One region of the Pseudoalteromonas sp. MER144-MNA-CIBAN-0113 genome, then DNA from elsewhere that is predicted to be linked to it. Evidence: predicted binding sites of a transcription regulator. Region 1 holds the regulator's gene; the other holds the start of a gene.
What was found. The regulator sigma-54, encoded in region 1, starts transcription at its own class of promoters, with help from an activator protein. The targets are predictions, from matches to a motif close to GTTGGCACGNNNNTNGNNT.

Region 1 (3,921 bases):
TCGTCTATTTTTAGAAAGCTGACTGTTTATCAAAACTTAATGGCTATCTTAGAAACACGTAAAGAATTAAACAAACAACAACGCGAAGATACCTTAAATAATTTACTTGATGAATTTAGCATTCAGCATATTCGTGACAGCCAAGGTATGGCCTTATCAGGTGGTGAACGTCGCCGCGTTGAAATTGCGCGAGCATTAGCAGCAAACCCTAAATTTATCCTTTTAGACGAACCCTTTGCGGGGGTTGATCCTATCTCAGTATTAGATATTAAAAAGATTATAGAGCATCTTAAAAACCGTGGCATTGGCGTACTTATTACAGACCATAACGTGCGCGAAACACTTGATGTTTGTGAAAAAGCCTACATAGTTTCTCATGGGGAGTTAATTGCATCAGGCACTCCTGAATACGTATTAAACGATAAAACAGTACGCGATGTTTATTTGGGCGAGCAGTTCAAGCTCTAATATGTGTGTTATTCCACTAAGCATCTGCTAAGATTAATCATACTTAGGTCTGTTGACCTTTCAAGGTTGAATTTGCAGCAGTCTGTTTGGTATTTAGGCAAGGCAGAGCCTATGTGGTGTGGTATTCCCCATAAATAGGCGATAACGCAGCATCAATGCCAAACAGGCGCTGCCCTTCGGGTTCTGCCTAGGGACGATTTACTCTTTGTTGCCTACATGGATGTAGGTAAGGAGCGTGAGCAGGACGCGGAAGCTTTGCTCGGTTTTGACTTAGCCCACTAGGTTACAAACCTCGCGCCGCAATTAAACCGCCCCTAGTTTGAACAAATTTTAATCCGTAAAGGTCAACAGACCGTAATTTAAAAGGATTGTTAGAGATAAATGAGGCAATCATTACAGCTGCGCATGGGCCAGCAACTTACAATGACTCCACAGTTGCAACAAGCAATTCGCTTATTGCAACTCAGTACATTGGATCTCCAGCAAGAAATTCAAGAAGCGCTCGATAGCAACCCCTTGCTTGAAGTTGAAGAACACGATTACAGCGAAGACACTGCAGGTAAAAACGAACAAAAAGCCGATAACGATGACTTAACGCTAAGTGCCTCAGCTGACGATAAACCTAGCGAGTATGAGCAAGATAGCGGCGAAGCAATGACCAAAGACACCATTAGCGATGATATGGCTATGGATGTTACTTGGGATGAATATATGAGCGCTGCGCCTGCCTCTTCATCGGGCCCAATGCCAGAAGATGAATCTATTTATCAAGGCTCTTCGACTGAAACGCTGCATGAGTATTTAATGTGGCAACTTCAACTGACGCCGTTTAGTCCTACCGATGAAGCGATAGCTATTGCAATTGTAGAAGCTGTGGACGACTCAGGGATTCTAACCCTTGGCTGTGAAGAAATATTAGAAAGCTTTAACCAAGAAAACGACGGCGAAGATGAAGTTGAACTTGACGAAATAGAAGCGGTACTAAAGCGTATTCAACTATTTGATCCAGTGGGAATAGCCGCGCGTAGTTTACAAGAGTGCTTGTGTATTCAGCTAAATCAATTTGATAAAGACACACCTTTTTTAAACGAAACAAAAATGATCTTAACCGATCATATTGATTTACTTGCTGCACGTGACTATCGCACGTTGATGAAAAAAACAAAGCTTAAAGAAGATGAGCTTAAAGAAATCATGACGTTGATTCATACGCTCAGCCCAAAACCGGCAGACACTATTGTTAGAGAAGAGTCTGAATACGTTATTCCTGATGTGTCGGTTAAGAAAGTTAAAGGTCGTTGGGTAGTTGAATTAAACCCAGATAGCATGCCTAAGATCAGAGTAAATAGCCAATATGCAGCTATGTCGCGTACGGTTAAATCAAGTGGTGATAGCCAGTTTATTCGCTCGCACTTACAAGAGGCTAAATGGTTTATAAAAAGCTTAGAAAGTAGAAATGACACGCTACTTAAAGTAACCAACTGTATTGTGCAACAGCAACAGGCCTTTTTTGAACACGGTCCTGAGGCTATGAAGCCTATGGTGCTTAACGATGTGGCTGAAATGGTGGAAATGCATGAGTCGACTATATCGCGTGTTACTACGCAAAAATACATGCATACACCACGTGGCATTTTTGAGCTTAAATATTTCTTTTCAAGCCATGTAAGTACTGAAAATGGTGGCGAATGTTCATCAACAGCAATACGTGCATTAATTAAAAAATTAATCGCTGCAGAAAACTCAGCTAAACCATTGAGTGATAGTAAAATTGCAGATATATTGGCAGAGCAAGGAATTAAAGTAGCGAGGAGAACTATAGCAAAATATCGCGAATCTCTAGCTATTCCCCCGTCTAATCAACGTAAAAGTTTGATTTAAGGCGTACAACAAAGAGGAAAATGTTTATGCAACTGAATTTAACTGGTCGCCATGTAGATATTACCGACTCGCTTAGAGACTACGTAAATAGTAAATTTTCGAAGTTACAGAGGCACACTGATCACATAACGAATGTGCACGTTATTCTCGATGTAGAAAAACTAAACCAAAAAGCTGAAGCAACCGTTCATGTAAGTGGCGCTGAGATTTTTGCCTCTACTGAGCATCAAGATATGTATGCCGCTATAGACTCGCTCATTGACAAGCTAGATCGTCAAGTAATTAAACACAAAGAGAAACTTGCTCGACACTAACACTATGAAACTAAGCTCACTTATCTGTCAGGACTGCAGTAAAGCTGCGGTCCTTTTTAATAGTAAAAAAAGAATTTTAGAATTTATCAGTGAATTGGCTCACAATAAGCTGCCCTATTTAACACAACAAGATATTCTTAATGCATTAACTGCAAGAGAAAAGCTTGGAAGTACAGGCATTGGCCGAGGCATTGCTATTCCACATGGTCGCATGAGTGGAGCTCAAGAGCCCCTTGCTTTGATTTTAGTGAGCGAAACAGCTATTAATTTTGATGCGATTGATAACCGGCCGGTTGACATTTTTGTCGCGTTAATTGTTCCCGATGGCGATAATCAGCAGCATTTGAAGACGCTAGCCACGATTGCTGATAAGCTCAATGATAAAGAATTTTGTAAGCAATTACGAGCAGCAAAATCCGACAATGAGCTGTATCAAGTAATTGTAAGTCAACCGTAGTAACAATTAAGGGTGATAAATGGAATTAATAATTATAAGTGGTCGCTCAGGTTCTGGTAAATCTGTTGCGCTGCGTGTTGTTGAGGATTTAGGTTATTATTGTGTAGATAATATTCCTTTAAATTTATTGCCATCTCTTGTTCGTAGTGTTTCCGACAGCTACAACAAAATAGCCGTAAGTGTTGATGTGCGTAATTTACCTAAAGAGCAGCAACAGTTTAATGAAATCATTGAATATTTACCTGGTTTCACTAAGCCAACGGTGTTTTATTTAGACAGTGACGATCAAACCTTAATTAAACGTTTTTCAGAAACACGGCGTCTTCATCCTCTTTCTATTGATTCACTGCCACTTGATTTAGCAATAAAAAAAGAAAAACAACTCCTTGATGTACTCATTAACCGTGCCGATTATATGATTGATACTACGGATTTAAGTGTGCATCAGCTGGCTGAATCTATTCGTGAAAAAATACTCGGTAAAAAAGACAAACAACTGATCATTACCTTTGAGTCATTTGGTTTTAAGCACGGTATACCCAAAGAAGCAGATTATGTATTTGACGCTCGCTTTTTACCAAACCCGCATTGGGAGCCTGAACTTAAGCCACTCACAGGGTTAGATCAACCAGTAAAAGACTACCTAGCCAGCCACAGCATAGTACAAAAATTTACATGGCAAATTCAAACATTTGTGCAAACATGGCTGCCGCATTTAGAACGAAATAACCGCAGCTATTTGACCATAGCTATAGGCTGTACCGGAGGGCAACACCGCTCAGTTTATTTAGCGCAAACTAT
Region 2 (3,921 bases), on a different contig from region 1:
TACTTGAGACAACATAGTCATTACCATCAATTACTTTACTTTGAATTGCCCCATTTTTAATGGGTGCCAAGTCAACAGATTGCCCAATTTTAGTTTTATTACCATGCAACATAATCTCGCCACTACCAGAGACCAAATAAACAATGCCGCCCTCTCCTATTCTATATTCACTTATGAGATCCACCATAGAATCGAGCGAACGGCCTATTCCGGCAATTCCTTGTCTTTGCCCATCAAGCTCAATGGCATAATTAATAAATACCATCACCTCAGAGCTGCCTTTATCTATGTCGAGCGCTACTTCAAATGGTCTATCCGATGCTAAAAAAGCATCAAACCAAGTATCACTACTGTCTATTTGCCTAGAAATACCTTCATCGGTGTAATAATTGCGGGAGTTTTTAGAAATAATGTATGCGTTATTGGCTTGGTTTTTATTTTTTATATGTTTGAGGTAATCAATGAATTTACCTCGGCTTTGCGCATCTTCATTATTATTCATCCATTGTTGCACAAATAAGTTTTGCGCTATTTCTTTGCCAACAATAATAGGAGTCGATAACTCTAATTCGATTTGGCTTTTCACTTCACTAAGCGCTGTTGGTAAATCTACTTTGGCTAGTTTGTCTTCTGTATTTGAGCGAATACTATTTGAAAATATTAGAGTAGATATTGCTAAAGGAGCAACAACAGCCAAAATAAGGCTGAGGTATACTTTTCGTTTTAATAACATAGAGCACCTAAGGGGTAACAAAGCGGTATTTTATATACTGCACACAATTAACAGTAGCGACATTAAAGGTCACAAAATAAAGATTTTTATAATAAAATCCCATAACACTTTAATAGTAGATTCAACTGTGTATATTGCAATGTATTCAATAAAATTAATAAAAAAATCAGTGCGCTGATAAAAATACAATAGAAGTAATAGAAATGAAGTTTTATAAACTAGGAAGGTGAGTTTCTATTTACTTGGAAAGCTTTGAAAAGTGGTGGCCCCTCCCAGACTCGAACTGGGGACCTAACGATTATGAGTCGTGTGCTCTAACCAACTGAGCTAAGGGGCCATCTTTGTATAACTGTAAGCAGTTAATTTTTGAAGCGTTTAGCCACAGAGCGACTAAAGCGGGTTGCAGTATAAAAAGTTTTTAGGGGCTTGTCACTAGCAAAAAGCTTTATTTTAACAATCAAGGGGCTAACTGCTCAAATAGTAGGCTTTGAGGTTTTGTTAGTGATGAGTTTTGTAAAACAAATCCATCTATTAATAGCAGCCTGAGTAACTAATACACATACCTTTGGGAGCACTTAGCAACTCAGTATTAAATGTCCTGCTATGCTGCTACATTATTTTTTGGCAATAATGTAAATCGCATGAATTAATCCAGGGAAATAGCCGAGCAAAGTTAGCAAAATATTTAACCAAAAATGCATCCCTAGTCCTACCTGTAAAAACACACCCAGTGGTGGTAATAAAATAGAAAAAATAATTCTAATGATATCCATAATTTAATCCTTATAATGTTAGCAAAGCAAAAAGCCCAGCAGGGCTGGGCTTTAGTATAGTGTATTATTCTGCAATAACAGTTAATTCATCAACTACCTTGCGAACATCTTCAGCGTTTTTAGCAATTTCCATCGCTAATTGCTTTTCAGCATCAGACTCAACTGTACCTTTAAGAGTTACCACACCATTATCGGTATCAACATCAATGTCTGTACCACCTACTTCAGAATCAAATAAGTAACGTGTTGTGATCACTGTAGTGATTTTAGCATCTGTTAAATCACTTTCAGTGTCGTTACCCATCATTTCAGAGTCATGCTTCTTCATGTCGGAGTTTTTTACCACAGTTAGACTGTTTTCAACGTCAGTTACACCATCTAGGCTTAGCACGAGTTCTTCAGCAAGCTCTTTATCTACTTCGCTGTTTACTTTACCTGTTAGCATTACCTTGCCGTTTTTTACGTCCGTGTTGATATCAAAGTTATTTAGATTGGTGTTCATCAGCAGTACTGTTTCTGCTTTCCCATCAATCCAAGCATCTTTGCTTTCGTTTTCCCAACTGCTTGCCTGAGCGCCCATTGCGGTTGTTCCTAATACTAGGGCTGCAATCATAGACTTATTAAATGTTTTCATAATCGTTCTCCTTTTGATTAAAGACACTTAAGCTAATGCGAGCATCGGGCCAACATTTTATAACCTTTAATTTCAATAGGTTAATTTAAAATAGTAGATATTGGCTTAAACCTACTAAGTAAACATTTACAGACTATTGCGTAAAAGTTTCTCGAATAGCGAAACTAACTAAATAATTGTATATTTGGTTAATCTGTCGTTAATATAATAAAGGGTCAAAAACCCAAAATTATAAACCACTGAATTTAAACAATTTAATGTTTGGTATAAGGCTTGCTTTGAAATAACCAGCAATCATAAAAGGATAATTTAAATGTCTGTTAAAATTGAAGACCGCCCTATTGAGCAAGTTCGTGAGCAAGTGATTGATCAGCTCATTTATAACTACAGCCATGGTGTTATTTCTGTAGAAGCATTTGAAAGGCGCTTAGACGACGCCATGGCAGCGAGTGACAATAAAGCACTTATGGATCTCGTTGAAGATTTAACCTTAAATACTGACCAACAATATAAGGCGCAAAAGCACTCTCAGTTTGCACCTAATTATAGCGCGCAGCATGAGACTGATGAAGAGCCACTTACATTAAGAAGCATTCTTGGTTCGAGTGAACGAAGCGGCCAATGGGTAGTTCCTCAAAACATTTATATAGAAAACTACATGGGGTCAATCAATCTTGATTTTACGGATGCTATTTTTACCCATCAACATGTCACTATTCACGTTAATTGTTACTTTGGCAGCGAAGAAATATATGTACCAGAGCACGTTAATGTAGTTTCTAAAATGTTTTGTATTTTAGGCAGTTTTGAAAATAAAACAGTGTCACTAAATAAGCGCCAAGGGCCAACGATTCACATTGAAGGAAAAACTGTTTTAGGCTCTGTGGAAGTTAAAGTTAAGCGCACTATTAAAGAAAAATTTATTAGCTTTGCAAATGATCTAAAAACTCAACTTGGCATACATGGTAAACATTATTAAATATGCTGAACATTGAATGAAACCATAATAGTTGGCTTCATTCATATTATAAGTCGTTATTTCGCTCACTAGGTACATCACTCATGTACTCTACAAACTCAACTTCAAACCCTGCGGGATCAATATAATAAATGTTTTTTCTAAATGGATTTACAGCACCTTCTTTACTTATTGCAAAGCCCGCATGTTTTAGGCGCGCTATTACTGCATTTAAGTTATTGGTTACATAGGCAAAGTGTGCCAAACCAATTTGATGTCCTGATAGGTCGCGGTTTTTCCCTTCACCGTGATCGCTTATAGCAATATATTGCTCGTTATCACCAAAATGTACCCAGCGCCTTGCTTTACCATACCAGGTTCCTTCGCCCTCACTTCTAATTGACCAATAGGGAAACGCTGCTTGGTAAAACTTAAGCATGGCGTTTATGTCACTAACAACTAAATTTACGTGTTCTAATTTCATAACTTTCTTCCTGTTAATTGAATATAGAACATCATAAAACCTCAAGTTAACTTTAGGTAAAGCGCTAATTTACAAATTTATTGTCTGTTTTTATTCCGATAAATATATTGAAAGATCATGCCTGTACAAAAAACACTCACAAGTATTTAGGCTTTATGGTTTACTTTATGGCAAAAACCGCTAAAATACGCCGGCTTAAATATATAAACGTTCTTTTACAACCCAAAGGTAATACCATGCATCCAATGTTAAACATTGCGGTTCGCGCTGCGCGTAACGCAGGCAAGCTTATTCTTCGTGCAAGTGAAGACTTATCAAAAGTTGAAGTGCAACAAAAAG

Region 2: the regulator sigma-54 is predicted to act here: its motif matches at 2,176-2,194, upstream of AAEY57_RS00755 (BON domain-containing protein).

What each region holds. Positions count from the first base shown of each region.
Region 1 is NZ_JBEOOG010000037.1:19,398-23,318, forward strand. It holds gene lptB (LPS export ABC transporter ATP-binding protein) at 1-468, shown strand, start outside; gene AAEY57_RS11135 (RNA polymerase factor sigma-54) at 850-2,349, shown strand; gene hpf (ribosome hibernation promoting factor) at 2,376-2,663, shown strand; gene ptsN (PTS IIA-like nitrogen regulatory protein PtsN) at 2,668-3,120, shown strand; gene rapZ (RNase adapter RapZ) at 3,140-3,921, shown strand, end outside.
Region 2 is NZ_JBEOOG010000002.1:8,725-12,645, reverse strand. It holds gene AAEY57_RS00770 (methyl-accepting chemotaxis protein) at 1-733, opposite strand, end outside; tRNA gene AAEY57_RS00765 (tRNA-Ile) at 994-1,070, opposite strand; gene AAEY57_RS00760 (YqaE/Pmp3 family membrane protein) at 1,348-1,506, opposite strand; gene AAEY57_RS00755 (BON domain-containing protein) at 1,571-2,140, opposite strand; gene AAEY57_RS00750 (LiaF domain-containing protein) at 2,454-3,119, shown strand; gene AAEY57_RS00745 (VOC family protein) at 3,166-3,582, opposite strand; gene suhB (inositol-1-monophosphatase) at 3,819-3,921, shown strand, end outside.